DNA from 3 places in the Pseudomonas sp. GW821-FHT09D08 genome. Region 2 is predicted to be linked to each of the others. Evidence: predicted binding sites of a transcription regulator. Region 2 holds the regulator's gene; each other region holds the start of a gene.
What was found. Region 2 encodes FliA, which starts transcription of late flagellar genes. Its sites were predicted from a motif close to CTAAAGTTTNNNNNNNNNNNGCCGNTAA; they were not measured.
Positions count from the first base shown of each region.

Region 1 (10,076 bases), on a different contig from region 2:
TTGACCCTTTACCACGCTGCCTTCGGCTTCACCTCCGCCTGGCGCGTGTTTATCAATGATCGCCGTGGCGCAGGCCTGCGGGCGCAGATGGTGATGCTCGCGCTGGCGGTGCTGCTGTTTTTCCCGGCGCTGGGGGCGGGCACGTTGTTCGGGCAACCGGTGGTCGGGCTAGTGGCGCCGGCCGGGGTGTCGGTGGTGTTTGGCGCGTTTATTTTCGGCATCGGCATGCAGTTGGGCGGCGGGTGTGCCTCGGGCACGTTGTTCACCGTGGGCGGCGGTAATGCGCGCATGCTGGTGACGCTGTTGTTCTTTATCTGCGGTTCGCTGATCGCCACCCACCATGTGGACTGGTGGTTTGCGTTGCCGGCATTCCCGGCGGTGTCCATCGTCAAGAGCTTCGGCGTGGTGCCGGCGTTGCTCGCCAGCCTGACCATGTTTGCGCTCATCGCGGCCGTCACCGTGCGCCTGGAAAAGCGCCGCCACGGCCAGCTTGAAGAAGGCGTGACCAGCGAACACCAAGGCCTGCGCCGCTTCCTGCGTGGGCCATGGCCGTTGGTGTGGGGCGCGATTGGTTTGGCGTTGCTCAACTACGCCACCCTGGCACTGGCCGGGCGGCCGTGGGGGATTACCTCGGCCTTCGCGCTGTGGGGCGCCAAGGTGGCAAACGGGTTGGGTGTGGACGTGGCCAACTGGGCGTTCTGGCAAATGCCGGGCAACGCCAAGGCCCTGGCTGCGCCGGTGTGGGAAGACATCACCAGCGTCATGGACATCGGCATCGTCCTCGGTGCGCTGTTGGCCGCCGGCCTGGCCGGGCGCTTTGCCCCCAGCCTGAAGATCCCGGCCCGTTCGCTGCTGGCCGCGGTGATCGGCGGCCTGCTGCTCGGCTACGGCTCGCGCCTGGCCTACGGTTGCAACATCGGCGCGTACTTCAGCGGTATCGCCTCGGGCAGCCTGCATGGCTGGGTGTGGCTGGTGGCGGCGTTTATCGGCAACAGCGTGGGCGTGCGCCTGCGGCCGTTCTTTTTCGCGGGTGAGCGCCGGCCCGAAGCGCTGAGCGGTTGCTGAGTTAACCCTCGGGGGACATGTCTGGCGCCTGGGCGGCCTCAGCCGCCAGCTTTTCCCGCTCGGCCTTGCTGATGTACTTATCCTTGGATTTCGGTGCCAATTTGGCGCTGGCCTTTTTGGCTTTGGCCTTGAACAGCTGTTGCAGTTTTTTCTGGCGATTCATGGGTTGTTACCTGGCGTGTACGTGCGCGGATGATACCAGCTTAAAAAACCGCGACGGCTGCCTGGGTCGCTTTTTAGCGCCGATCTGTGCATTGAATCGCCGCGCCTTTCGCCAATACTCGGGCCCCGCATTCCCCGAGTATTGAACGCGATAAGGAACACACCATGAGCCTGCACACCCGCACCAAACGCATGACCGTGCCCCAACTGGTCGCCATGAAAGGCCAGCAGAAAATCGTCTCCCTCACGGCCTACACCAGCGCCATCGCCAGGCTGATCGATCCGCTGGTGGACTTCATTCTGGTCGGTGACTCCACGGCCATGGTCGGCTATGGCCGGCCGTCGACCTTGAGCATGCAGCTCGAAGAAATCATCGGCCACACCCGTGCCGTGGTCGACAGCACGCGCCTGGCCTGTGTGATTGCCGACATGCCATTTGGCAGCTATCAGGAATCCCATGAACAGGCGTTCCGCAATTGCGCCCAGGTGTTGGCGCGCACCGGCTGCGATGCGGTCAAGCTGGAAGCCAACCAGGCGCTGGCGGGCACCGTGGCGTTCCTGGTGGCGCGTGGTATTCCGGTGATGGCGCACGTGGGGCTGATGCCGCAGTTCGTCAACGTGATGGGTGGGTTCAAGGCCCAGGGCCTCACGGCTGAAACCGGCGCCGTGATTACCGAAGACGCCCGCGCCAACCTGGAAGCGGGCGCTTTCAGCCTGCTGCTGGAAGGGGTGGCCGAAGGCGTGGCGCGGCAGATTACCCAGGACTCGGACAGGCCCACCATCGGCATCGGCGCCTCACCGGCCTGCGACGGCCAGGTGCTGGTCACCGAAGACCTGTTGGGCCTGGGCGGCGAGCATCTGCCGCGCTTCGTCAAGCAGTACGCCGATGTCGGCGCGGTGATTCGCGATGCGTGCGAGCGGTTTGCCGACGACGTGCGCCAGGGCCGCTTCCCCCAAGCGCAACACTGCTACGGGCTTTGACGGATCGCCTGGGCCAACAGCTGCACGGCCTGGGCGATATCCTTGCTCCAGTCGAGGGTGTAGCTCAGGCGCAGGTGATACGGCCAGTTGCCGTGCAGGCTGAACAACTGCCCCGGGGCGATCACGACGCGCTGGGCCAGCAGGCGCCCGAACACCTGCCCCATGTTGACCGGGCGCCTGGCCTCCAGCCAGAAACTCGCGCCGCCATGGGGTTCGACCACGTGCCACTCGCCGTGCGTTTCCAGCAGGGCTTTCATGCGCGTCATCCGTTCCCGCAAGGCCGCGCGCAGCATCAGCAGGTGCTGGTCGATGCGCCCGGAGGTGAGCAGCTTGGCAATCGCTTTCTGACGGGTCGGCGACAGGCGAAACCCCCGCTCCAGGAACACCCGCTGCAACTGCGGCCCTTGTCCGCGACACAGCACATAAGCGTAGGGCGCCTCCGCGCCGATCACCTTGTCGAAGGTCGAGAACACCAGCAGTTTCTGTGGGTCGGCAAAGTCGCGATAGCGGGCGGCGGGCGCCTCGAAATACAGCTCGCCGTAGGTGTCGTTTTCGAACAGCCAGATGTCCCGCTCTGCCAGCCAGCGGCAGATCTGCTGTTTATCCTGCGCTGGCATCACGCCGCCCTGGGGCACGTTCACGCTGGATGACAGCACCGCCAGGCGGATCGGCTCCCGCTCGAGCAGTGCCTGGAGGGCGGGCAGGTCGAAGCGCCCGTCCGCGCCGAGGGGCATTTCAATCACGCGGATATTCGCCGCCTGCAACTGACGCAGCACCGCCCACGAACACGGCGACTCCACCACCGCCAGCGTGCCACGCAACGCCAGGGCGCTGAGCGACAGGTCCAGCACGCTGTGCAGGTCCGAGCCGATATACACCTGTTCGGCCTGCCAATAGCGCTGGGTGGATTGGGTGTAGCGCGCGGCCAGCGCTGCACGCAACTCGGGCTCGCCGAACGGCAGGTACAGCGGGGTGAGGGCGCGCGGGTACTGGCGGGCCAGTTCGCGCTCCATCATCAACAAGGGGTTTTCCAACGACAGCAGCATCGCCGGGGCGTCGCTGCTCAGGGCCAGCATGCCCGGCTGGCGGGCGTTGGCGAATACCTGGTCGAGCAAATCAGGCGAACCTTCGCTCAACAGCGGCGCCGCCACGGCCCGGGTGAAATAGCCACGCTTGGGCCTGGCCTGGACACGCCCCTCATCCTCCAGCAGCGCATAGGCGTACTTGGTGGTCGACACCGACACGCCCAGGCGCCGGGCCAACTGGCGCAGGGACGGCAGTTGGCGTTCGCCTGCCGAAGGGTTCGCCTCGATCAACTCGACAAGGTAGCGGTACACCGCCTGATAGGCGAAAGAAGCGTCGTTGGCGGTATCCATGGTCCCTCGGTTTAGCCAGGCTGGGCCGCCAGGCTATTACTGATGTTGCGCCCCAGCACCAGCACTGTAACAAAACCGCAGCCCACCAACGCCGTGGCCAGGCTCAACAACACCGAGCTGCCCAGTTGGTCGACGATGCGCCCGCCGAAGAACGAACCCAAGGCAATGATCACCTGGAACAAGGCCACGAACAGCGGCATGCCGCGTTCGACATCCTTGGGCGCCACCACAAACATCCAGATACTGGCACAGGCCGGGAAGGCGCCGAAGGCGAAGCCCCACAGCCCGATCAGCATCGCTGCGCCGGTCATGCCGGTGGCGAAGTGGGGGAACAGCGCGGTGCTGGTGCCGATCATCAGCGCCACCAGCAACAGGGTGTGACGCACGCTGCGGTTGGCGGCGAAACCGGCAAAGATATTGCCGAACACCCCGGCCACGCCGAAGAGCAGCAACAGCGAACCAATCGTCGGCCCGTCGAAGCCGGAACTGTATTTGAAGAACGGCGCCACATAGGTGTAGGCCGCAAAGTGCGCCAGGCCGATCAACAGCACCGCGATCAACCCGATCCGCGCCTGTGGGTTGATAAACAACGCCGGCAGGTCGCTGACGCGAATGGCCTTCTCCGGGGTGAGCCGCGGCAGCAGGAACACCTGCGCCAGCAGCACCGGCACGCCCAGCAGTGCGGTGACCAGGAACGTCATGCGCCAGCCCATCAGGCCGCTGAGCCAGGTGCCGACCGGCACGCCGAGCACGGTGGCCAGGGTCACGCCCATCATGATGATCGAGGTGGCCTTCGCCACGTCCACACCCCTGGGCGCCAGGCGCCCACTGAGGGCAATGGCCGTGGCCCAGAACCCGCCGATACTGATGCCCAGCAAGACACGGCCGAACAGCAGCAGGCTGAAGTCATTGGCAAAGGCCACCACCGAGTTGGCGATGATCATGATCAACGTCAGGCCGATCAGCAGGTAGCGCCGGTCCATCGCGCCAATGCTCACCGACAGGAACGGCGCAGCGAGGGCGGCCATGATGCCGGGCAATGTCACCATCAGCCCGGCATGGCCGGCACTGATACCGAGGTCGCTGGCGACGTCGTTGAGCACACCCACCGGCAGGAACTCACTGGTCACCAGGGCGAAAGCGCCCACCGCGACCGAGAGGATTGCCAGCCACTGCTGTTTGACGCTTTGCTGATTATGTTCGGGACGGCCGCTGGGGGCCTGGAGGGCACTTGGCATGATGCTGGGTTCCAAGGGGGATGTCGCCTGAGGCCAGGCGAAGGGGAAGAATTGGGAGGCGATTATAGGAATCGGGCCTGGCCACCCTATAGGCGAGCGGTTCGATAGTAATCATCAGTGCTATCGATGTGAGGGGGCTGCGTAGTTCAGCGGCATCGCCTTGGCAGCCTGCCAGTCATCCGGCAGGCGCTCGATGCTCACCGCGTCAAGGGCTGACGATGCCCGGCGCTTGCGCCGCAACCGGCCGGTGTTGGACAAACGTTGCCTTGACCCTTTTGGAGAACAGTATGTAGGGGACCCAGATCGAGGTGGACACCAATCCGCGGACGGTTTCCTTGGTCGTGTTGTAGTCGAATATGGGTTCATCCACCAGAACAAGCGAGCTGAACCATGCATCAAGTGGAACGTAAACAGCCGAGGCGATGAGCGTGACGATATAAACCTTGGGGAATAAATAATGTTCGCAGAAGAACAGGTAAACCAAATAACCAAAGGCCGCGATAAAGACTGCATTGACGAGGGTTTCTGAAATCAGGATCGCGCCCCACAGGGCGTTAGTCATCGTCGTGCCGGATGAGGTGAGGATGCTGAACGAGCCATCTGCGAATATTGGGTAATACACCGCGATAAGGGCATAACCCAGGCGCGCCAAGGCTATAAACAGGCCCAAGCCAACCACGATCAACCAACCGCCAAGTCCCTTCGGGTGTTTACTTTCTTGCATGTTCGCTCCGCAGTTCAATAGCGTTAAAACGATAAATAGTCAGCCGTGACTCGACACGTGCTCTAAGGTCGATGCCTGCTTTACTGTCGAAACGATCGGCGTAAAAACTCACTGATCAGCCCCACCACCTGCTGCTGAATCACCGCCCGTGGCCGAGCCCCCTCACCATCGCGGCAAATCATGCCGTCGCCCGGTGAACTCTCCTCGATCAGCGCCATGCCCCCCGGCTTGCAGATCGACATAAAGCTGAAGTGCGTAGCGTCGGCGATCTCCACGTACTTCGTCGTTGCTTCAGGCAGCCGCTTGACCATGTCGGCGGACTCCAACTGCGGGTCCATATCCTCCGATGGCACGCCCCCCGCAATCACCAGCGCCGGTACCGGCAATGCAGCCAGGCTGGCGTCGGTGAAGCCGCGGGACAGGCCCAGGTCCAGGGACACGATGGCGGTGACGCGCTTGTCGCTCAAATCCGCCGCCAAGCGCGCTTTACCTTCTGGCGTGCCGGCGGGGTTCATCTCCTGGTAGCCGATGCAACCGCCGAGCTTGGGGTGGATGCTGCAGTCGCGGCTGAACAGCTCGGGGTCGAAGCGCGCCCCGGCGAGTTCCAGCACGGTCCAGCCGCCAAGGGAATGGCCCACGGCGGCAATCTGGCCTTTCGCGACCGCGCCAAATAGCTTCGGCTGAGCCAACACCGCGTCGATCACGCGGCTCAGGTCGGCCGGGCGTTGCCATAACTGCGCGGCGGTTTGCGGGTTACGGTCTTTGGTGGTGGTGCCGGGGTGGTTGACCGCCGCCACGATGTAGCCCTGATGCGCCAGCGCACTCGCCAGCCACACCTGCTTGCCCCAGTTGCCGCCATAACCGTGGGAGAGCACCACCAGCGGATGCTCACCGGCAGCCGGCGGCGCGTCGGGTACGGCGAGGGCACCGATGAACACCGCGTTGTCGGCGATCAGGGTGGGTTTGGCGGTGGTGGTAGCGGGGTACCAGACGACCAGCTCAAGTGGACGCTTGTCTTGTGCATCGGGCAGGGTGACGGTCTTGAACCCGACGGGGTTTTCGGCGGCGAGGGCGGGAGCGGTCAGGCACAGCAATAGCAGGGCGGCGAGGGCGTTTTTCACGGTTGTTATCGTCCTTGATATGAGCGACGCATCATGCACTGAATCCCCCGTTCAGTGCCATGAGCCCCGCGCCATTTTTTACCTGCCGTTAGCGCCTACCCATGGGTCAACCCCGTCAACGTATCCGCAATGGTCTTGGTCCGTTGCGCCGTACCCTCCGTTGCTCGGCTCGACGCCTCCAGCACATCCAGCATCTCCCGCAGCGCACCCACCCCGGTGGACTGGTCTTCAATCTGCTGGGCCACCCGCTGGATCTCACTCGACAACAAGTCGATATCCACACCAATTTCCGCCGCATTCTTGCGCGTGATTTCCGCCAGCTTGCGCACCTCGTCCGCCACCACCGCAAAGCCCCGGCCCAGGTCGCCCGCGCGCGCCGCTTCAATCGCGGCATTGAGTGCCAGCAGGTTGGTCTGCCCGGCGATCTGCTGGATCACCTGCACAATCGACTGGATACGCAAACTCGACCCCGCCAGCGTGCGCGCCCCCTGTACCGCGACATCCGCCTGGCTCGACAGCCCCTCCACCGTGGCCCCTGCCTGGGCAGACACGCTGTTCTGCTGGCCAATCGTGCCCACCAGTTCATCCATCGAGGCGTGCAACTCGCCGGAGTAATGCTTGAGCTGCGAAGCGATGTCCTCCTGCTGACGCTCGGCCTGGGCCAACACCAGGCCCAAGTCGGCCAGGCCCTCGAAGACTGGCAGGATATTGCGGTCCAGGCCTCGGGTATTCAGGGTGTCGGTGAAGTCATTGTTCTTGAACGCGGTAATCTGCTTGACCACCACATGGTTCAAACCCGCCAGCTTCTTCACCTGACGCCGTAGGAAAAACGCCTTGAACTCGCCGTAATGGGCGATGAAATTGTCCACGTACTCATCACTGAAACTCGCCCCCTTGGCCACCCGAAAGAAGAAAATCGCCGTCAGCGTCTGGTTCAGGTTCAGGCCCAGAATCTCCCCGAAGGTCGAAAACCCCGCCAACGGCACATCCCCAAAAATGCCGGCCATGCTGCCCAGCTCGGCGCCGTTGTTCAGCCGGCGCAGAATGCAGTCATTCAAAATTCCCGCCACCGGCTGGCCACCCTTGCCGCGCAGGAACTGCTCATAGTCCAGGCGCGTCGCCTCCCGCAATGGCGTACGCCGCACCATCACCAACTCCTCGCCCGGCGCCACGTCGCAAAACAACTGCACGATCTGCTGCTCATAATCGATACGCGCGATAGACCGCACAAACAACTCACTGCCCACCCGAATCGCAAACGAATAATCCGCCAGCTTCGACTCCAACGCCTGGGGCGCGCAACTGAACGCATCACACAGCGCCTGCACCATGCTCTTGATATTGCCGCTGCTGTCGATCACCTGGTCAATCGTGCGGTCCTCCACCGACGCCGTCAGCACACTGAAGGTCAAATCCGCCGCCTTGAAATTCTGGCTCTTGAACACCCCAAACCGCACATGGGCCGCCGTTTTCAGGAACACAATCTGCGCATGGTTCTGATAACTGCGCTGGCCGTCATGAATCAGCGTCTTCTGGAAATCCGACTTACCCCCGGCCGATCCCCCTACAAACAAACACGGAAACCGCCCCGACTCATACAGCGCCTCCATGAAAAACGACTCCGACGCCGACAACCCATCGAACACCACATACGCCAAGGTATCGCGATGATCGATCGACGTACGTACCTGCACCCGCTTGATATTCGCCACCAACTTGGCAATCCGCTCCTGCATCCCCAGGCGAGTGCCGCCACCGCGAATGTCCTCACACTCCAGCGGCACCATCACCACCTCGGCCGAAGCGATCAGACTGTCGTCGAACAACTGCAACACCACCCGGTCCCAGCGCTCGCCGGTGGCGCAATACAGCGAACCGGGCGCATTGCACAGCTCGCCGGAGGTGGTGCACAGGCTGAGGGTGGACTGGGGGAAACGATGCTTGAGCTTGGCGGCGATGGCGTCGATGTCCAGATGCGGCGAGATAAAGCCGGTGATCAGGGTGGGGGTGATGCGTAGAGCGCTGAGGGCGGCGTCCAGATTGTTGGCGGTGCTGGTGAGGGTGGTGGTGCCTTGGCGAGCGGGCCGGGATTTTTTCAGGAGGGAGAGTGGGTTCATAGGGTGGGCTCGGTCGGGTGGGGATGCGGGGGTAGGCATGTGGTTAGTAGGGTTATCGGCAGGTTGGGTGGGGGCTGGAGGGGGAGGGTGGGGGATGCGACGGATGGACGCGGGTGTTCTTAGGTTGGTGTTCATAGAGGGGCTGCTTTCGGCCGATTCTGTTGAAAAAGTCGGCCATGGTTTCCACGGTAGAAAAGTACCCGCTTGAGATTGAAGTCTTGACTTTGATCAGAGGATTCCGGGCTCGGATTTCGCGTAGCTGCGCGCAAAGAAGGCATTTTCAACAGTCAGTACGCGGGCAGTCTGGAAGGACCGACTTTTTCAACAGAATCGGCCAAAAGCTGACACTCAACGATACATATCAAACCGGAAAAGATTGAACAGGAACCTACTCCACCCTTCAATTGGCTTATCAAGTAGCCGCTCTCCATCGACAGCTAGAGTGTCGCCTCGAATAATCAACAATACGCATAGGAAACTCTACTGCGCTATCGGCTATTCTCAGAGCCCAATCAACAGCATTTCTGCGTAACTATGGAAATTGAGAAGCTAAGCACTTACGCCAAGGGCGACAAATTTGAAGAGCAGGTCTTTCAGTTCCTGTCTCGTGAGATCCATGAGGGGCGCTTCTTCTGTCGACCTGAGAACTGTCAGATCTACAGAAAAAGAGGCTATTACTCACGCGATCGAGACGACGCCATCATCTTCGATATTTCGATCGAGGTGTTCCTGCCGGGTCTCGAAAAACCATCGATGATCATCATAATAGAATGCAAAAACTACAGCGGCACTGTTCCCGTATGCGACATTGAAGAGTTCAGCTCAAAGGTCAGTCAGGTTACCGGCTTCAACGTCAAAGGGATCTTCGCCTCCATGAGCGCATTTCAGTCCGGTACGTTCAACATTGCTCGCAACAGAGGCTTTGGCCTTCTGCGGTATTTTGACCAATCTGAGTTTCGATGGGAGCTCCCTCGTGCGTTGCTGACAGGAGCTCAAAGCGCAAAATCGCGTAAGCGTGCGGAAATTGAATATGCTCTAACACATCCTGACTTTCGGCCCACTATCTACAGCGCATACGCCGTCACTCCGTCTGGTTACACGGATGGGTGGGACGGTATCTGGAGAGGCCTCAGTTTAGAAGCAGCTTTCAGTGAAAATGAGCTGAGGTTGATTCATCCGCCCCTACCTGCGGCCAAGCCGCGTGTTGCCTTTGTCTCAAAAAACAGCATCGAAGACTTGGCTGAACGGGTATTGAAGTCGATATGCTACATCAGAGGCGATGTAGATCTGAA
Region 1 covers NZ_JBWKOX010000031.1:42,972-53,047, forward strand. Annotated here, with positions in the region: gene AC07OP_RS29945 (YeeE/YedE family protein) at 1-1,065, shown strand, start outside; gene AC07OP_RS29950 (DUF2986 domain-containing protein) at 1,067-1,228, opposite strand; gene panB (3-methyl-2-oxobutanoate hydroxymethyltransferase) at 1,393-2,208, shown strand; gene AC07OP_RS29960 (aminotransferase-like domain-containing protein) at 2,196-3,584, opposite strand; gene AC07OP_RS29965 (MFS transporter) at 3,596-4,822, opposite strand; gene AC07OP_RS29970 (DUF2569 domain-containing protein) at 5,028-5,546, opposite strand; gene AC07OP_RS29975 (alpha/beta hydrolase family protein) at 5,627-6,667, opposite strand; gene AC07OP_RS29980 (methyl-accepting chemotaxis protein) at 6,763-8,784, opposite strand; gene AC07OP_RS29985 (ImmA/IrrE family metallo-endopeptidase) at 9,319-10,076, shown strand, end outside.
Region 1: the regulator FliA is predicted to act here: its motif matches at 8,837-8,864, upstream of AC07OP_RS29980 (methyl-accepting chemotaxis protein).

Region 2 (10,076 bases):
CTTGAGCATGCTCGGAACATCGAGAATCAGCGCGATCCGACCGTCACCGGTGATGGTCGCACCCGACATGCCCGGGGTTCCCTGCAGCATTTTGCCCAAAGGCTTGATGACCACTTCTTCCTGGCCAACCAGTTGATCGACGACAAAGCCGATACGCTGGGTGCCCACGGAGAGAATCACCACATGGCCTTCGCGCTGCTCTTCATGGGCGGCCGATGCAACCAGCCAGCGCTTGAGGTAGAACAGGGGCAACGCCTTGTCCCGCACGATCACCACTTCCTGGCCGTCGACCACGTTGGTGCGCGACAGGTCGAGGTGGAAGATCTCGTTGACGTTGACCAGCGGGAAGGCGAACGCCTGGTTGCCCAGCATCACCATCAGGGTCGGCATGATCGCCAGGGTCAACGGCACCTTGATGACGATCTTGGAGCCCTGGCCCTTGGTCGAGTAGATGTTGATCGAGCCGTTGAGCTGGCTGATCTTGGTCTTCACCACGTCCATGCCCACGCCACGGCCCGACACGTCGGAAATCTCGGTCTTGGTCGAGAAGCCGGGGGCGAAGATCAGGTTGTAGCACTCGGTGTCGGTCAGGCGGTCGGCGGCGTCCTTGTCCATCACGCCACGCTTGACCGCGATATTGCGCAAGATGGTCGGGTCCATGCCCTTGCCGTCATCGGTGATCGACAGCAGGATGTGGTCGCCTTCCTGCTCCGCCGCCAGGATCACCTTGCCGCCACGGGACTTGCCCGAGGCTTCGCGTTCTTCCGGGGTTTCGACACCGTGGTCGACAGCGTTGCGCACCAAGTGGACCAGCGGGTCGGCCAGGGCCTCGACAAGGTTCTTGTCGAGGTCGGTTTCTTCACCCACCAGTTCCAGGTTGATCTCTTTCTTCAGCTGGCGCGCGAGGTCGCGAACCAGGCGCGGGAAGCGACCGAAGACTTTCTTGATCGGCTGCATGCGCGTTTTCATCACCGCGGTCTGCAGGTCGGCGGTGACCACGTCGAGGTTCGACACGGCCTTCTGCATGGCTTCATCGCCACTGCTCAAGCCCAGGCGCACCAGACGGTTACGCACCAGTACCAGCTCGCCGACCATGTTCATGATGTCGTCCAGCCGTGCGGTATCGACCCGTACGGTGGTTTCGGCTTCACTGGCCGGTTTTTCCGCGACCGGTGCGGCAGCGGCACGCGCTGGAGCCGGGGCAGCAGCCGGCGCAGGCGCAGGCTTGGCGGCGGGCGCGGCGGCTTTGGCGGCAACCGGTGCCGCCGTGGCTGCAGCGGCGGCCGGGGCGACTTCGGTGAACTTGCCCTTGCCGTGCAGATCGTCCAGCAGTGCTTCGAATTCGTGATCGGAGATCAACCCATCGTCCGCAGGCTTGGCGCCGGCAGCGGGTGCTGCCGGGGCCGCAGCCGTAGCGGCGACGGCCGGCAAGGCATCGGCCGCGAACGTGCCCTTGCCATGCAACTGGTCGAGCAACGCTTCGAATTCATCGTCAGTGATGTCGGTGCTGGCAGAAGCGGCAGGCGCATCCGCAGCACCGGCGGCGGCACTGGCAGGCGCCACGGCGTCGGCGGCGAACTGGCCCTTGCCGTGCAATTGATCGAGCAGGGACTCGAACTCAGCGTCGGTAATGTCCTCGCTGGTCGGCGCGGCAGCCGGGGCAACCGCAGCCGGCGCTTCGGCTTCGGCCTTGACGGCACTGAGGGAACTGAGCAGTTGCTCGAACTCGCTGTCCGTCACATCCGCTTCAGGCTCCGCCACTGGTTCCGGTACGGCTTCGACCACCGGCGCTGCCGAGGTGTCGGCCGGCTCGGCATAGCGCGCCAGGGCGGCCAGCAGTTCCGGAGTGGCTGCGGTGATCGGGGCACGCTCGCGCACTTCGCTGAACATGCCGTTGACCGCATCCAGTGCTTCGAGAATCACGTCCATCAACTCCGAATCAACGTGACGCTCACCCTTGCGCAGGATGTCGAACACGTTCTCGGCGATGTGGCAGCACTCCACCAGCTCATGGAGCTGGAGGAAGCCGGCGCCCCCTTTTACAGTATGAAAACCGCGAAAAATTGCATTGAGCAGGTTCGCATCATCCGGGCGGCTTTCCAGCTCGACCAGTTGTTCGGACAGTTGCTCTAAAATTTCGCCGGCCTCTACAAGGAAATCCTGAAGGATCTCTTCATCGGCGCCGAAGCTCATGTGGGTGCTCCTTAGAAGCCTAAACTGGATAACAGGTCATCTACGTCATCCTGACCTGACACAACGTCTTCACGTTTATCGGCATGAATCTGCGGACCTTCACCCTTGGCGAGATGTTTTTGTGGATCTTTTTCAGAGAGGATCGCTTCGCGGTCATGTTCGATGCCGGCAAAACGGTCGACCTGGCCGGCCATGAGTACCAATTTGAGCAGGTTGCTTTCCACTTCGGTGACCAACTGGGTCACACGCTTGATCACCTGACCGGTCAGGTCCTGGTAATCCTGGGCGAGCAGAATGTCATTGAGGTTGCTGGAAACCATGCGGTTTTCCTGCTCGCTGCGTGACAAGAACCCTTCGACCCGACGGGCCAGCTCACGAAACTCTTCCGCACCGACTTCACGGCGCATGAAGCGGCCCCAGTCAACGCTCAGGGCGTGGGCTTCCGTGGCCATGCCGTTGACCAGGGGCGTGGCGTTTTCCACCAGGTCCATGGTGCGGTTAGCCGCCGCCTCGGTCAGCCTGACCACATAGGACAGGCGTTCGGTGGCGTCGGTGATCTGCGAAATCTCTTCGGCCTGGGGCATGTGCGGGTCAATCTGGAAATTGACGATCGCGCTGTGCAGCTCGCGTGTGAGCTTGCCCACTTCCTGGTACAGGCCTCGGTCACGGGTCTGGTTGAGCTCATGGATCAACTGCACCGCGTCGCCGAACTGGCCTTTTTCAAGGCTGTCAACCAACTGGTGAGCATGCTTTTTCAGGGTCGACTCAAAGTCTCCCTGTGACGTTTCTTTATGCTCCATAGCTCCCCCGCGATGGCATCAGCCGTGGATGCGTTCGAAGATCTTTTCGATCTTCTCTTTCAAGGCCTGTGCAGTGAATGGTTTGACCACGTAACCGTTGACCCCGGCCTGGGCGGCTTCGATGATCTGTTCACGCTTGGCTTCGGCGGTCACCATCAACACGGGAAGGCTGCGCAATTTTTCGTCGGCACGCACGTGGCGCAACAAGTCGATGCCGGTCATGCCCGGCATGTTCCAGTCCGTTACCAGAAAGTCGATGCTCCCGCTGTTGAGGATCGGAATCGCCGTCAGACCGTCATCCGCCTCGACCGTGTTTGTGAACCCAAGGTCACGCAACAGGTTTTTTATGATCCGCCGCATCGTTGAGAAGTCATCAACGATGAGGATTTTCATGTTCTTGTCCAATTCGACCTCCAAGCAGTCTTAAACGCGCCCAGCACCTGGACGCGCCATTTCAATCAACAGGCATTACACAAAAAGGACTGCCAAGGGCACCACGGCCCGAGCCCGCGAAGGCCTATCACCTTCGCGGTATCGCTTTGCAATGCTCCCCACACTGCCTGTCAGCGCGCTCGCCACTCTCCCAGACGCCCCCGCAAGCGGGCCGCGCACTGGCTATGCAACTGGCTGACACGGGATTCGCTGACCCCCAGGACCTCACCGATTTCCTTGAGGTTCAGCTCTTCGTCGTAGTACAGCGCCAACACCAACCGCTCGCGCTCCGGCAAGTTGGCAATGGCGTCCGCCAACGCGCCCTGGAAACGCTCATCTTCCAGGTCACGGGACGGCTCCATATGCGCGCTCGCGCCGTCCTCGTGCAGCCCTTCGTGTTCGCCGTCCTGTAACAGGTCGTCGAAACTGAACAGGCGGCTGCCCAAGGTATCGTTCAAAATCCCGTAATAATCGTCGAGACTCAATTGGAGTTCGGCCGCAACTTCGTGATCTTTAGCGTCGCGACCGGTTTTTGCTTCAATTGCACGAATTGCGTCACTGACCATGCGTGTATTGCGGTGCACCGAACGCGGCGCCCAGTCACCCTTGCGCACTTCGTCGAGCATCGCGCCACGGATGCGGATACCCGCATACGTCTCGAAGCTCGCGCCCTTGCTCGCGTCGTACTTGGTCGACACTTCGAGCAGGCCGATCATGCCCGCCTGGATCAGGTCTTCGACCTGGACGCTGGCGGGCAGGCGTGCCAGCAGGTGATAGGCGATGCGCTTGACCAGTGGCGCATAGCGCTCGATCAACTCGCCCTGGCTGTCACGGGCAGATTTCTTGTAAGCGTTATAGCCGTTCGCTGTCATAGCACCGGTCCTGCACTCGTCTGATGCACCAATCGCTCGACGAAAAACTCCAGATGCCCCCGAGGGTTGGCAGGCAACGGCCAGGTATCGACCTTCTGGGCAATAGCCTTGAACGCCAATGCGCACTTGGAACGAGGGAACGCTTCGTAGACTGCACGCTGCTTTTGCACAGCCTTGCGTACACACTCGTCGTAGGGAACTGCACCGACGTATTGTAAGGCGACATCGAGAAAGCGATCCGTGACCTTGGTCAACTTGGCGAACAGGTTGCGGCCTTCCTGCGGGCTCTGGGCCATGTTGGCCAGGACGCGGAAGCGGTTCATGCCGTAGTCACGGTTAAGCAGTTTGATCAGGGCGTAGGCGTCGGTGATCGAGGTGGGTTCATCGCAGACCACCAGCAAGACTTCCTGCGCCGCGCGCACAAAGCTGACCACGGACTCGCCGATCCCGGCGGCGGTGTCGATCACCAGCACGTCGAGGTTGTCGCCAATGTCACTGAATGCCTGGATCAGGCCGGCATGCTGCGCCGGGCTCAGGTGCACCATGCTCTGGGTACCGGAGGCGGCCGGCACGATGCGGATCCCGCCAGGGCCCTGGAGCAGCACGTCGCGCAGCTCACAGCGCCCCTCGATCACATCGGCCAGGGTATGTTTGGGCGTCAGTCCCAGCAGAACGTCGACGTTCGCCAGCCCCAGGTCAGCATCCAGCAGCATGACGCGACGGCCAAGCTCTGCCAGGGCCAGGGACAAATTCACTGACACGTTAGTTTTCCCGACGCCACCTTTGCCGCCGGTCACCGCGATCACCTGTACGGGATGCATGCTGCCCATTTTATTTCTTTACCTTGTCTTGCTTAGACGCAGGCTACATGGCTTGGCCGCGTGAATCGCTTGCAGACCATCGATGTAGGTACATTTCACGGTGTTCATCGCACCTCAACCCACCCGTTTTGCCGGGTTGTGGTAAAGGTCGGCGAACATATCGGCCATCGCTTCCTCGCTAGGCTCTTCTTGCATTTGCACGCTGACGGCGCGGCTGACCAGCTGATGACGGCGCGGCAGATGCAAATCATCCGGGATCCGCGGCCCGTCGGTCAGGTAGGCAACCGGTAGTTCATGGCTGATAGCCAGGCTCAACACTTCGCCCAGGCTGGCGGTTTCATCCAGTTTAGTCAGGATGCAGCCGGCCAGACCGCAACGCTTGTAGCTATGGTACGCAGCGGTAAGAACCTGTTTCTGGCTGGTGGTTGCAAGCACCAGGTAATTTTTCGACTTGATGCCACGCCCCGCCAGGCTTTCCAGTTGCAGGCGCAACGCCGGATCGCTGGCCTGCAGGCCGGCGGTGTCGATCAGCACCACGCGCTTGCGCAGCAACGGATCGAGCGCGTTGGCCAGGGACTGGCCCGGATCGACATGGGTGACCGGCACATTGAGGATACGGCCCAGGGTCTTGAGCTGTTCCTGGGCGCCGATGCGGTAGCTGTCCATGCTCACCAGCGCGATGTTATTCGCGCCGTACTTGAGCACATAGCGCGCCGCCAGCTTGGCCAGGGTGGTGGTCTTACCCATGCCGGCAGGGCCGACCATGGCGATCACACCGCCCTCTTCCAGGGGTTCGATTTCCGGGGTGGCGATCATCCGCGCCAAGTGGGCCAGCAACATGCGCCAGGCCTGGCGAGGCTCTTCGATTTCGGTGGTCAGGGCCAGCAGGTCGCGGGACAACGGGCCGGACAGGCCGATGCGTTGCAGGCGGCGCCAGAGGTTGGCCTGGTGCGGTTTGCTGCCTTGCAGTTGGGTCCAGGCCAGCGAGCCCAGTTGCACTTCCAGCAGCTCGCGCAGACCGTTGAGTTCAAAACGCATCGAGTCGAAGACGCGCTGGTCGACTGCGGCGGCCGGGGCTGGCGCGGCAGGACGTGGCGGTTCGATGAACGTTGGCTCAACCAGCGGCTCGGCGGCGGTCAGCGGCAGGCCGGCGAACAACTGGCGATTGGTGGTGGCATCGCTGTCGCCACGCATGCTCAGCTCAGCCTGGGCCGAGACGATGCGCGAAGCGGTCTTGCGCAGCTCGTCTTCGAGCTCCATGTTCGGCACACGCGGCGCCAATGCCGAGGGGGTGTAGTCCAGGGCAGCCGTCAGCTCGACACCGCCGGCAATACGACGATTACCGATAATCGCGGCATCGGCGCCCAGCTCATCGCGGACCAGTTTCATGGCCTGACGCATATCGGCGGCGAAAAAACGCTTAACTTGCATAACCCACTACCCTCAGCCGTTGGGCCCTACTGTCGCGACGATAGTCACTTGCTTGTTGTCAGGAATTTCCTGATAAGCCAAAACGTGCAAATTCGGTACTGCCAGACGTCCAAACCGCGACAACATCGCCCGGACCGGACCCGCCACCAGCAGAATCACCGGTTGGCCCTGCATTTCCTGGCGCTGTGCGGCGTCGATCAACGAACGCTGCAGTTTCTCAGCCATGCTTGGCTCCAGCAGAACGCCCTCTTCCTGGCCTTGTCCTGCCTTCTGAATACTATTGAGCAATATTTGTTCCAACCTTGGTTCCAAGGTGATCACAGGCAGCTCGGAGTCAAGCCCTACAATGCTTTGCACGATGGCGCGGGACAATCCGACACGCACCGCCGCCACCAGCGCGGCAGTATCTTGACTCTTGGCGGCATTGTTGGCGATAGCCTCGGCAATGCTGCGAATGTCGCGTACTGGCACCTGTTCGGCCAGCAGCGCCTGCAGCACCTTGAGCAGTTGCGACAACGACAGCACGCCCGGCACCAGCTCTTCTGCCAGTTTTGGCGAGGCCTTGCCCAGCAAACCCATCAATTGCTGGACTTCTTCGTGGCCGATCAGCTCGTGGGAGTGCTTGTACAGGATCTGGTTGAGGTGGGTGGCGACCACGGTACTGGCGTCCACCACGGTGTAGCCTAGGGACTGCGCCTGGCTGCGCTGGCTGATTTCGATCCACACCGCCTCCAGGCCAAAAGCCGGATCTTTGGCGGTAATGCCGTTGAGAGTGCCGAACACCTGGCCGGGGTTGATTGCCAGCTCGCGGTCCGGGTAGATCTCAGCTTCGGCCAGGATCACGCCCATCAGGGTCAGGCGGTAGGCACTCGGGGCCAGGTCGAGGTTGTCGCGGATATGCACGGTAGGCATCAGGAAGCCCAGGTCCTGGGACAGCTTCTTGCGCACGCCCTTGATCCGCGCGAGCAACTGGCCGCCCTGGTTGCGGTCCACCAGCGGAATCAAGCGGTAGCCGACTTCCAGGCCGATCATGTCGATCGGGGTCACGTCGTCCCAGCCCAACTCCTTGGTTTCCTGGGCGCGGGCCGGGGATGGCAGCAGTTCCTGCTGGCGGGCGATCTCTTGCTGGGCCTGGACCTTGACCGCATTCTGCTTTTTCCAGAACAGGTAGGCACCACCGCCCGCCATGGCCGCCATGCTCAGGAACGACACATGGGGCATGCCCGGCACGATGCCCATGATCGCCATGATGCCGGCTGCCACGGCCAGGGCCTTGGGCGAGGCAAACATCTGCCGGCTGATCTGCTTGCCCATGTCTTCGGAGCCCGAAGCACGGGTCACCATGATGGCGGCAGCTGTAGATAACAACAGTGATGGCAATTGCGCCACTAAACCGTCACCGATGGTCAGCAGGGCGTACACCTTGCCCGCATCGCCGAAGGTCATGCCGTGCTGGAAGATCCCGACCGCCATGCCGCCGATCAGGTTGATGAACAGGATCAGCAGGCCGGCGATGGCGTCACCGCGCACGAATTTACTGGCACCGTCCATGGAACCGTAGAACTCGGCTTCCTGGGCGACTTCCAAGCGGCGGGTCTTGGCCTGGTTCTGGTCGATCAGGCCGGCGTTGAGGTCGGCGTCGATAGCCATCTGCTTGCCGGGCATGGCGTCGAGGGTAAAGCGTGCGCTCACCTCGGAGATCCGCCCGGCGCCCTTGGTCACCACCACGAAGTTGATGATCATGAGGATCGCGAACACCACGATACCGACCACGTAGTTACCGCCGATCACCACCTCACCGAAGGCCTGGATCACCTTACCGGCAGCGGCGTGACCGTCCTGGCCGTGGAGCATGACCACACGGGTGGACGCCACGTTCAGCGCCAGGCGCAACAGGGTTGCCACCAGCAGGATCGTCGGGAACACCGCGAAATCCAGCGGCCGCAAGGCGTAGACGCACACCAGCAGCACGACGACGGACAGGGCGATGTTGAAGGTGAAGAACACGTCCAGCAGGAACGGCGGCATCGGCAACATCATCATTGCCAGCATGACCAGCAGCAACAACGGCACACCCAGATTGCCCCGCGAGAGGTCAGTCAGGGTGCCACGGGCCGTGCTGAACATTTGAGAGCGATCCACCACCGGTATTCCTCGTTTCCTTGAAGCAAACTTTTGACGCCGGGAGGCGTCCTGAAGGCGGTATTGCAAGAAGCCTTCCAACTTTGCTTTTGAGGAGGTGGATCGCTACAGGCGCCCGAGTTCTATCGGATGTAAACACTCCAACGGTGAGAGAAAGGCTGCTCCCGTCCCACCGTTGGATCCGTTTGCATTTACTGCACGAGACCTTTCTATAACGGCCTCACATTGGCCGCCTGCGGCCCTTTTTGACCTGAAGTCACGTCGTATTCGACCTTTTGCTTTTCATCCAGGCTTTTGAAGCCCGCGCTGTCTATAGCGGAGTAATGGACGAATACATCCGCACTGCCGTCGTCGGGAGAAATAAACCCAAACCCCTTCTCCGCGTTAAACCACTTCACCGTGCCCGTTGCCATTGCCGTTCTCCCTAGATTTCACTCAAGAACCTGCGCCGGTGTCACAAGATAAGCCTGACCCTTGATGCATACACGCCATCGGGTCGATGGATCATCTGAAGCTCGACCTTCAAACCCACTGAAAGCCGAACCCCTTGCGAACCGAGCGAATCCACCAACACCTCCGCTGCGCAATCATCCAGCACAATCACCCCCTTGCGGGTCTTCGGGTCATAAGATTTGATCGTTCCCGTCACCACAGCCATCACCACTCCCTGCATCTATTAACAGCGTGCGCGCAGTACCTGATGGTATGGAACCGCGAGAATGGCAAGTTGGCTACTGTCAAACTTGACAGGTAGGCAAGGAGTGACGACGAATGGCTGGCCCCTCGCCTGCCTCGGTTTTTACGTCATTACGCATTGGAGAAGCACACCCACAGGTCGCCGTTGGACTTCTGGGTTTCCATGCGATGAATGAAGGGTTTGAAAATAGGAATACTGTGATCCAACGTCCAGCCTTGCGCGTCATACACGTCAATCCGTCCGTGCTCTTCATAGGACCCGGTGTATACCCACTTCCCGTCCGGACTCACGGCCAATGACCGCACAGACAAACGGTGATTCTCCTTCTCTCTGCCGGTCTTCGTGTCGATGACACTGATAATGTCACCGCCGTATGCATACAGCCGCTGGCCATTGGCACTCAAGGTCAACCCCCAGGCCGGGTGCTTGGATATTTTTTCGACGCGCTCACTGACAGGATCGAACCTATAGACCCCGGCCCCTTCGCCCAGCACGCCAAGACAAGCCACATAGACATGGCCGTCGTGCGGATTGCCCACGGTGTCGAACGTGATGGCCCCAACCGGTATTTTCTTGATCACTTCCTGCGACGTCCTGTCGACAATGATCAGCGAAGCTTCAGCGTTCCCAGGGCCACCCCACGCGCCAACATACATCTGACCGCCATCGCGACCAAGCACCAGCCCCG
Region 2 covers NZ_JBWKOX010000007.1:163,983-174,058, forward strand. Annotated here, with positions in the region: gene AC07OP_RS15035 (chemotaxis protein CheA) at 1-2,193, opposite strand, end outside; gene AC07OP_RS15040 (protein phosphatase CheZ) at 2,205-2,993, opposite strand; gene AC07OP_RS15045 (chemotaxis response regulator CheY) at 3,012-3,386, opposite strand; gene fliA (RNA polymerase sigma factor FliA) at 3,557-4,297, opposite strand; gene fleN (flagellar synthesis regulator FleN) at 4,294-5,127, opposite strand; gene flhF (flagellar biosynthesis GTPase FlhF) at 5,233-6,549, opposite strand; gene flhA (flagellar biosynthesis protein FlhA) at 6,562-8,676, opposite strand; gene cspE (transcription antiterminator/RNA stability regulator CspE) at 8,901-9,104, opposite strand; gene AC07OP_RS15075 (S1 domain-containing protein) at 9,146-9,349, opposite strand; gene AC07OP_RS15080 (YncE family protein) at 9,499-10,076, opposite strand, start outside.

Region 3 (10,076 bases), on a different contig from region 2:
GCCGAGCCGCCGGCGGTGTTGGCGCTCATCAGGTTGATCGGCACCTGCCCCGGCGCGACGATGCCGAAGCTCAGCTGGGACAACTGCCCGATGGCGCCAATCGGCGGAATACCGGTGGCGCCCACCACACGGGCAGCGACGGCCGCCAGGCAGATCGCCAGGGGAATGGTCAGCAACGCCATCCACAGGTTGATGCCGAACAACAGCGCCTGCAGGCTCACCACCAATACGATCGACAGCACAAAACCGGCGGCCGGCCCGGGTTTGGGTACGCTCCAGGCTTGCCCGCCGGCGGACTTGGTCGAGGTGTATAACGCCCACAGACGAATCGTCAGCGACGCCAAGGTCGAGCACACCATCAGGCTCACTCCCGGCCACAGCAACCACTCCACCAACGCCGCAAATTGCGGGCCGCTGCTGCCGGCCGGCAAGGTAACCAGGCCTTGCGCCAGCAACCACGGGCCCAGGCCGCCCCAGGCGAGCAAGGCGCCGAGCAGCAGGGTCAGGCCTACGCGAATGCCGATAATGCCGCCAAACCCCAGCAGCAACAGCGAAGGGTCGGCAGTGAAGGTCAGGCGCTCCAGCTGGGCGGATGGCGACCAACGCGGGAAGGCCCACATAAAGGTGTCCACCCACTTCACCAGCCCGGACAGCAACGCCGCACTGAGCAGCACCTTCAAGCGCGTCGCCGCTTCGCGCCCATGGTTGTAGATATGCAGCAGGGTTTCGAGGGTGGCCATGCCTTCGGGAAACTTCAGCGCCTTGTCATTGAGCAACGAAGGCCGCAGGTACCAGGCGATCCAGATGCCCAGGAAACTCACCGAGAACACCCAGGCGATCATCGGCAGCGCATCCAGCTGGTTGCCCGTCAGCAGGGTATAGGCCGGGATCGGCGCCACCAGCCCACCGGAAATGATCGAAGCAGCGGCCGAGGCGACGGTCTGGTTGATATTGCTCTCATGCAGCGTCCACGGCAGCTGCTCCGACGACCGCCTCGCCAGGCCCTGCCAGATCGCATACCCCACCAGCAGGGCAATGATCGACATGTTGAACGACCAGCCGATCTTCAACCCGGCGTACACATTCGAAGGGGTCAGCAGGATACCGAGCAACGTGCCGGTGATGACCGCGCGCAGGCTCAGTTCGCGTTCGACGGGGGGATGAGGGGGGACCATTGATGAGGTGGCATGCATGCGGATTCCTTTCGGCAGGGGAACAGGGCGACATAACAAGTGAGCCCCTTAAGGCCTGAAGGTTCCTATGCGGCAAGCGGGCGCCTTTTTATGGTGAGCGGGCTTCAACCTCCACGCCATCAATTACTCAATCAGAGCCATGCAGCATCCCATAACGAATAATCCCCTACCTGCGCCACCAACCCAGCCCGCAAAGGGTTGGCAATGATGTAGCGAGCCATCTTGCGAACATCATCCTCCGCGCGGACAGCCCTATCGTGATAACCGGGTTGCCAGACACGCTCCTTGCTTTGACGACGCCGGTTGATGGTCAGCGTGCTACGCGACTTCATACGCCGCACCACGTCGGGCAACGTCTTCTGCTTCAGCTCAAACAGCCAGTGAATGTGGTCAGGCATGATGACCCAGGCCAGAGAGTCGACCAATGCCAGCTCATGAACCTGCCGAAATTCGGCCACCAACAGACGACCCAGATAAAGGTCGGTGAATAGGCGCTGACGGTGATGCACGACAACGGTAATGAGGTAACTGCGTCCGTATTCAGAGTAACGACCGTGACGCAGGCGATGGGATTGGGGTGTGGGGCGCATTCCGTTGCTCCTGGGGACCGTCCTGAAGAGCATTAACACTAGCGCGCCGTAGCTGGCGAGCCAGTGTCATCGGGTGACTGAATGTATCCGCCCGGAGTGACCTGGCTTTTTTGTGGTGAGCGGGCTTGCCCCGCGCTGGGCTGCGAAGCGGCCCCAAAAGCGGTTATCCGGATTCACCTGGAAAAACGCAGTGTTCTTGATGGGGCCGCTTCGCGGCCCGGCGCGGGGCAAGCCCGCTCACCACAGAAGCCCGCTCACCACAAAAAGTCCGTTCACCACTACGCGGGCGCCCCATCACCAAAGATCATCCCATTACAGAAAACCTGTCATCGGGTGACTGAATGTATCCAGCCCGGAGTGACCTGGCTTTTTTGTGGTGAGCGGGCTTGCCCCGCGCTGGGCGGCGAAGCGGCCCCAAAAGCGATTATCCGGATTTACCTGGAAAAACGTGGTGCTCTTGATGGGGCCGCTTCGCGGCCCGGCGCGGGGCAAGCCCGCTCACCACAGAAGCCCGTTCACCACAAAAAGTCCGCTCACCACTAAGCGTGCGTAAAACCCGTTCCCCCGGCCACCTCGCCATCGGCTTGTGCCTTGTCCAACAGTTGCTGCACCCACGGCGCATTCCGGGCATTGACCACGCCATAGCGGTCCGGCGGGAAAAACGCCCAGTGATGGGCGATTGCAGTAAGGCGCTTGAGCTCATCGGCCGCCAGCCAATACCCGGTGTCCAGCAAGGGCAGCGGTTCGCCGTCGAAACGTCGGCCCAGCATCAGGTTGGTGCCGGGGGCGAAGGTAAAGGCCAGGTCCTGGCAGGGTTGCAGTTGTTTGTCCGGTGCCGGCATGCGGCCGACCCGGTTGTAGGTGAAGTCACCGGGGTATTCGTCCTTGAATACCAGCCAGTGGCCCGCCGTGGTCTTGGCGACGATCCACTGCGACACCCCGCTGCTCTGGGTGCGTTCAAGCTCGCCGTTTTTCCATTGCATCAGGGCGTTGCAGTCGGGATCGTAGTCCGAGGCCCACAGGCTGGTGCCCGACACCAGCCTGTGGCGCTCCAGCTCGACCACGCCCTGGTCCGGCATGGCCTGCCAGTAGCGCTTGATGGGATCGCGGGTATCACGCAGGTAGTTGCGCAGCCCCCAGGCCGCCGTAAAGACCACTGCCGCCAATACCTGCCAGGCAAAGGTGTCGCCGATGACACGGTCCACGTCCAGCCCTGGCGCGAACGCGGCCCCGTACAGCCACACGCCCAGCATGAACACCAGGCTGGGCAGGAACACACCAAAGCACAGCGGCGGCAGCAGCACTTCGATCCAACTGAAGTGATGCCCGGCTGCATGCTCCCGTGCCCAGGCCTGCTCCTGGGCGAGCATGGGTGCCTGTTCGCGCGGGCCGATGCCGGGATCGGGGGCCTTGAAGCGCCAGTAAAGTGCGATGGGATCGTTATTCATGCCGCGCATCATGCCCTTGGCGCGGGCAGAGATACAGCGCCCCGACCGCCGATAAAACAATCATTGCCGAGATCCGCCCACAGTCATACGATGACTGATCACACCCATAACAATAAAGGATCACCTGTGAACAAACCCCTGCTCCTGGCCGCCGCCGTTGTCTGCGGCCTCAGTGCCCACGCCCACGCCACCACGTTTGCGTATATCTCCAGCCCCGGTGACGGGCTGATTTCCCAGTACCGCCTCGACGAAAGTAACGGCGCCCTGAGCCTGGTCGAGCAAGTGACGGCCGGCGATCAGGTCAACCCCATGGCCCTCAGCCCCGACGGTAAGACCTTGTTCGCGGCCCTGCGGGTCAAGCCGTTTCAGGTCCAGGGCTTCAGCATCGACCCGACAACCGGCCGCCTGACGCCGCAGTCCAAGGCGCCGCTGGCCGAAAGCATGGCGTACCTGGCCATCGACCGCGCCGGGCGCTATTTGCTCGCGGCGTCCTACGGTGCCGACACCCTCAGCGTCCAGCCCATCGACAAGCCCGACGCCATCCACACCTACAAAACCGGCCTGCATGCCCACTCGCTGCGCACCGACCCCAGCAATCGCTTTGCCTACGCCGGCAACCTGGGCACGGACCATGTGCTGCAATACCGCTTCGATGCCGCCACCGGCGCACTCACCCCGATCGGCAGCGGCTTCGTGAGCGTGCCGGCCAATACCGGGCCTCGGCACCTGGCGTTTTCGGCCGACGGCAAGTACCTGTATGTGGTCGGTGAAATGAGCGGCACAGTCACCGCATTTGCCATCGATGACAGCACCGGCGCGCTGACGCAGATCGGCGTGGCCAATGGCATTCCCGAGCGTTTGAAACTGGCCCACGGCGAAGTACGAGACGCGCGCAACAATGACCTGAAAGACGACCCGACGCCGCGCATCTGGGCGGCCGATCTGCGCCTGTCGCCGGACGGCAAGCTGCTGCTGATGAGCGAGCGCACCAGCAGTTCGGTATCGGCGTTTGCGGTGGATACCGCCACCGGCGGCCTGCGCTATGTCGACAACTACCCGGTCGAGGAGAAGCAGCCGCGCAATATCGCGTTCTCCCCCAACGGGCATTGGCTGCTGGTGACCGGTGAGAAAAGCGACAAGGTCGGCACCTATGCAGTCAGCGCCAACGGTGCGTTGAAGCGGGTGGGGGAAGCGGCGTCGGGCAAGGGGGCACTGTGGATTGAGGTGCTGCATACCTCAGCCAACTGACCTGGACCTGTGTGATTATCCCTTGGGGAGGCTTGGACGAGGTATGACCCGCGTCCAGGCCTCAAATGTGTAAACGATGTCCCCGGTTTCAGATGTAAACGATGTCTACGGTTCTACACCCCCACAGGGTTGGATCTTGAGGGTGTACAGGCCTCAGCTCAGGCGAAACCGTGCAGTGTTATCACTCAACGCCTGGCTGCCCTTGCTCAAGGTGTCCGCCGCACGGTTTACCGCGCGGGCGCCGTCCAGCAGGCGCCCGGCGGCCTGGTCGACTTGCTGGATATTGCCGCTCACTTCATCCGCCGTCGCTGCCTGCTCCTCCACCGCCGTGGCGATTTGCGCCAGGGTGTCGGTGACGTTCTGCACCGCGCCGGCAATCTCGCCCAGGCGCGTGCCCAGGCCGGTGACGGACTCGGCATCGGTCAACGCCTGCTCGCACGCGGCACCCATCAGCGTCACCGCCTGGCTCACGGTGGCGCGCAGGCTGTCGACGGTGCCGGCGATCTGCGCCGTCGAGGCCTGGGTGCGTTGCGACAGGCTGCGCACTTCATCGGCGACCACCGCAAAGCCCCGGCCTTGCTCGCCTGCGCGTGCAGCTTCAATGGCGGCGTTAAGCGCCAGCAGGTTGGTCTGCTCGGCGATGCCACGAATGGTGTCGACCACCGATTGAATCTGCTGGCCTTGCTGGCTGACCTGCTGCAAGGCGTCCGAGGTGTCGGTCAGGCGCTGGTTGAGCTGCTGGATGCTGGCGGTGGTACGCTGGCTGTCGCGGCTGCTGTCTTCGGCGATGCGCCGGGTCTGCTGGGCACTGCCCGAGGCCTGCTCGCAACTGCGCGCGACGCCCATGGACGTGGCGGCCAACTGCGTGGCGGCGGCGGCGATCTGGCTGATCTGGTGCTGCTGGTCCTCGACTTCGCTGAGGGTGCTGCCCGATTGCGAATTAAGGGTGAGCACCGCCGAGCCGAGTTGCTGGGTTTCGTGATTGACGCCGAGCAGGCTGGTGCGCAATTGCACCACCGCGACGTTCAACGCGGTGCTGATCGCCGCGAGTTCGTCGCGCCCTTCCACCGCCACTTCCACGCACAGGTTGCCGTCGCGCAGGGACTCGGCCAACGTGGTAATGCCGCTGGCACTGCGACGGATGGAGGCTTGCAGGCACATGAACAGGTACAGCGCCGCCAGGGCCAACAGGCTGAATGTCGCCGCCATCGGGATGAATTGCTTGAGTGAACGGTCGTGGTAATAGCTCAGGCGCGCATCCAGGGAGGTCAACGACTGCTTGCGCAGCGCGCCGAGGCTGCCGAGCATGGCGTCGACACTGCGGTCGAAGGCGGCGGTGTCGAGCTTGATGGTGCCACCAAACACGCCGTCGTCGAGCACCTTGAGTTCGTTATCCAGCACTTGCAGGCTGTTGTCGTACTGCCCCGTCCAGGGTTCCACACCCGCGAACGGCTTGGCCTTGAGCGAAGCGGCGGCCTTGATCAACTGGTCGCGCGCATCGCCGATGCGGCTGCGCAAGTCGCGCATCTGCAAACGGCTCTGCAAGGTGAACTGCCCCGAAGAAATGGACGACTGCCCCACGCTGGCCATGCGACCGATGCGCTCGATCAGGTCGGGCGCGTGCTGGGTGCCCATCTGCATGAGCATGTAGGTTTCCAGCCACGGGTCGAGGATCAGCCCGGCGTCCAGGGCGATCTGTTCGCGCAGCGCCTGCATCGCCGTCAGCGCGGTGGTGAAGCGGTCGTAGCCGTCCGGCCACCACCCGACGGTGCGCAGCGATGACGAATCCATGCCCTTGACGGTGCCCTGCAACGCTTCGAAGCGGGCCAGGACATCAGCGCTGGCGTTCTGGGTTTTCAACGCCTCGCCGAGGGCTTGCAGGCTTTGCTGGATCAGCGGGAAATTGGCATCGACGTTATCCATCGCCGCCTTCGCTTCCGGTGTCGGGGCGTGCAGGATGTCCGCCGCCTTCCAGCGCGCCGCCAGGTTACGTTGCGCCGTCAACTGGCCGTCCAGTGCATCCAGGGCCAGCAGCTGGCGAACGCCGGACTGTTCGTTGGAAATCACGCTTAATTTGTCGCGATAGTCCTGGCCGATCATCCACAGGCTGCCCGCCAGGGGCAGCATGAACAGGAAGAACAGGATCTGGAACTTACGCGCGAAGCCGAAACGTCCGAGCAGGCGGATACCGGGTGATAAAAGGCTGTGCATGTCCACTCCCAAAAACAACCCACGCGTTAGACGGCAGGCGAAGCCTTGAAATGACTAACGGCAAAATGCCATGTCATTGATTAGGTTGGCACTAGCAAGATACGGGCCGCTGCTGCACAGCCCTGAAACAGGGCACGCGACGCGCCAATACGGCCCGAGGCGCGCTCGAAAATGGGGCGAAAGCACCCAGTTGCGACACAGGCATCGTCACCTGCGGAGACGCCCACCCAAGGCGCGCACTGAAACGCCCTCAATCACCACAACCTATCGGCCGCACACGGGAAGAACTTGAAGGGGATACGCCGGACTGTTCACGCCAGCAGCCGGGTAATCCACTGGACCTGCTCGGCGATGGCTTGCGCCTTCGCCTGCGGCACCCGCTGCCGAGCCTGTTCAAAGCCCGCCAGGGTGCGTTTTTTCAGGCGCAACGCACGCTGCCACTTGGCGAGGAACGCCGGGCTGCGGGCCTGCAGGTGCATGGGGCCGAAGTACAGCTCTTCAGCGCTGTACACCACGGGTTCGGCGCGCTCGGCCATGATGATTTCATAGTAGAAGCGGTTTTCGTGCAGCAGCTCCTCACTGAGGATGCGGTAGCCGTTGCTCATCAACCAGTAGCGCAACGGCTGTTCGCCGCCGTTGGGTTGCAGGATCAGACGTTCGCGGCCGCTGAGGTGGGCCTTGCCGCTGTCGAGGATGTCGCGGATCGTCTCGCCGCCCATGCCGCAGACGCTGATCGCGGTGATCGCGTCCGCCGGCTCTATCGCCGCCAACCCATCGGCCAGGCGCACCGTGACGTGCTGCTCCAGGCCATTCTCGCGCACGGTGCGCTGCGCCGCGTGGAACGGCGTGCTCGCCACCTCGCCCGCCACCGCCGCCTCAATCACGCCACGGCGCATCAAGGCCACCGGCAGGTAGGCGTGGTCCGAGCCGATATCGGCCAGCCGCGCGCCCATCGGCACCTGCGCGGCCACACGCTCCAGGCGCATGGACAAGGTGTGTTCGTTCAACCTGCGTTCCTTTTTATTCGCCGGAAAATCGATCCCGGCTGTTGGTCAGATGCAACACCATCGCCGCCCTTGCGGCATCCGAGTCCTGGCGCTTGATCGCGTTGAAGATCGCCTCATGCTCCAGGTTCGCCAGTTGCCCGAGCTTGGCAAAGTCCGCCCCGCCGCGCTCGTCACCCTTCACCTGGGTACGCGGAATCATCGCATTGCCCAGGTGCTGCATGATCTCGGTGAAGAACGTGTTGCCGGTGGCTTCGGCGATCAACTGGTGAAAACGCTTGTCCTCTTCCACGCAGCTGTCGTTGTTGGCCAGCGAGGCCTGGTAGTCGTCGAGAGCGGCGCGCATGTGGGCCAGCTGCGTGTCGGACCTGCGCACAGCGGCCAGCGCCACCGCCTGCACTTCCAGGCCCAGGCGCAGCTCGAGCATGTTGCGCACGCTGGCGACGGTGTCCACATGCAGGCGCAAGCCTCGCTGGGCCTGTTGCGCCAGCACAAAGGTGCCGATGCCATGGCGCGTCTCCACCAGCCCCGAGGCTTGCAGCTTGGACAGGGCCTCGCGCACCACGGTCCGGCTCACCCCATGCTCGAGCACGATGGTGGATTCGGACGGCAGCTTTTCACCGGGCTTCAACTGCCCAAGCAGGATGCGCTGGGTCAGGGCGTCGAGCACGCCTTGGGCCAGGTTGTTGGAGCGTCTACGGACGGGAGGTCCACTATCAATGGGCATCGTTGCGGGTCCAGGGGGTTGGGCAGGACGGAGCTTAACATCCCGCCCCATGGCGTAACCCCACTGTAGGAGCGAGCTTGCTCGCGAAAAACCTGAGGGCGCTGCGTTTATCCAGGATGCCCGCATTATCGTTGACGTTTTTCGCGAGCAAGCTCGCTCCTACAGGTTAGGGCGCGCGTGAAAAAAGCGCTCAACTTGTATGACAACTAATCTTTATGACCGCTAACCTCACCCTTGCCAGAAGCATCTTCAACCTTTTTGAAAACCCACACAACCCCGCAAAATAACTAGAACAGTACTAAAAACTGACCCTTATAAACACAAAACTTCAACACCACATTGCGAATCTCAGAAACTAACTTGTATGATGTCTATCAACAAGACACACAAACCCGCATAAAAACAATCAGGGGGAGTTTTGAATTGTGACCAATTCAAGCCATGTATCTGCCGCACCCGAAAGTGATCCGGTCCTCGCGCGCGCCGTGAGCAAAGTGAAGGGCCATGTGCTCCCACTGTTCGTGATCATGTTCATCCTCAACTACATCGACCGGGTCAATATCGGCTTTGTGCGCACGCACATGGAACATGACCTGGGCATCGGAGCTGCCGCCTATGGCTTCGGTGCCGGGCTGTTCTTCATCGGCTACGCGCTCTTTGAAGTGCCCTCCAACATGCTGCTGCAAAAGGTCGGCGCGCGCATCTGGCTGACCCGCATCATGTTCACCTGGGGCATCGTCGCCACGCTGATGGCGTTCATCCAGAACGAAACCCACTTCTACATCCTGCGCTTCCTGCTGGGCGTGGCCGAAGCCGGGTTCTTCCCCGGGGTGATCTACTACTTCACGCGCTGGCTGCCGGGGGTTGAGCGCGGCAAGGCCATTGCGATATTCCTCAGCGGCTCGGCGGTGGCCTCGCTGATCTCCGGCCCGCTGTCAGGCGCGCTGCTGCAGATCGAAGGGTTCGGCTTCCACGGCTGGCAATGGATGTTCGCCATCGAAGGCCTGGCCTCGGTGGTGATCGGTTTCTTTGTGTGGTTCTGGCTCGATTCCAAGCCCCACGACGCCAAATGGATGACCCGTGAAGAACAGGATGCGCTGGTCAACGCCATCGACCAGGAACAGCGCGAGCGTGAAGCCCTGACCAGCGTCAAGCCGACCCTCGGCAAGCTGCTCAGGGACCGCCAGATCCTGCTGTTCTGCGCCCTGTACTTCTGCATTCAACTGACGATCTACGCGGCGACGTTCTGGCTGCCGAGCATCATCAAGAAGATGGGTGACCTGAGCGATGTGCAGGTGGGTTTCTTCAACTCGATCCCGTGGCTGATCTCGATCATCGCCATGTACGCCTTCGCGACGCTGTCGGGCAAATTCAAGTTCCAGCAGGCCTGGGTTGCGGCTGCGCTGTTGATTGCCGCAGCAGGCATGTTCATGTCCACCACCGGCGGGCCGATCTTCGCGTTCGTGGCGATCTGCTTTGCGGCCATTGGGTTCAAGTCGGCGTCTTCGCTGTTCTGGCCCATCCCACAGGGCTACCTGGACGTGCGCATCGCCGCAGCCGTGATTGCCTTGATCAACTCCATCGGCAACCTGGGTGGCTTCGTTGCGCCGACCACCTTCGGCTTCCTGGAGCAGACCACCGGCTCGATCCAGGGC
Region 3 covers NZ_JBWKOX010000032.1:28,390-38,465, forward strand. Annotated here, with positions in the region: gene AC07OP_RS30160 (OPT family oligopeptide transporter) at 1-1,193, opposite strand, end outside; gene AC07OP_RS30165 (REP-associated tyrosine transposase) at 1,325-1,783, opposite strand; gene AC07OP_RS30170 (hypothetical protein) at 2,323-3,231, opposite strand; gene AC07OP_RS30175 (lactonase family protein) at 3,358-4,479, shown strand; gene AC07OP_RS30180 (methyl-accepting chemotaxis protein) at 4,633-6,690, opposite strand; gene AC07OP_RS30185 (tRNA (adenine(22)-N(1))-methyltransferase) at 7,002-7,697, opposite strand; gene AC07OP_RS30190 (FadR/GntR family transcriptional regulator) at 7,711-8,421, opposite strand; partial or broken gene AC07OP_RS30195 (outer membrane lipoprotein carrier protein LolA) at 8,483-8,572, opposite strand; gene AC07OP_RS30200 (MFS transporter) at 8,847-10,076, shown strand, end outside.
Region 3: the regulator FliA is predicted to act here: its motif matches at 6,955-6,982, upstream of AC07OP_RS30180 (methyl-accepting chemotaxis protein).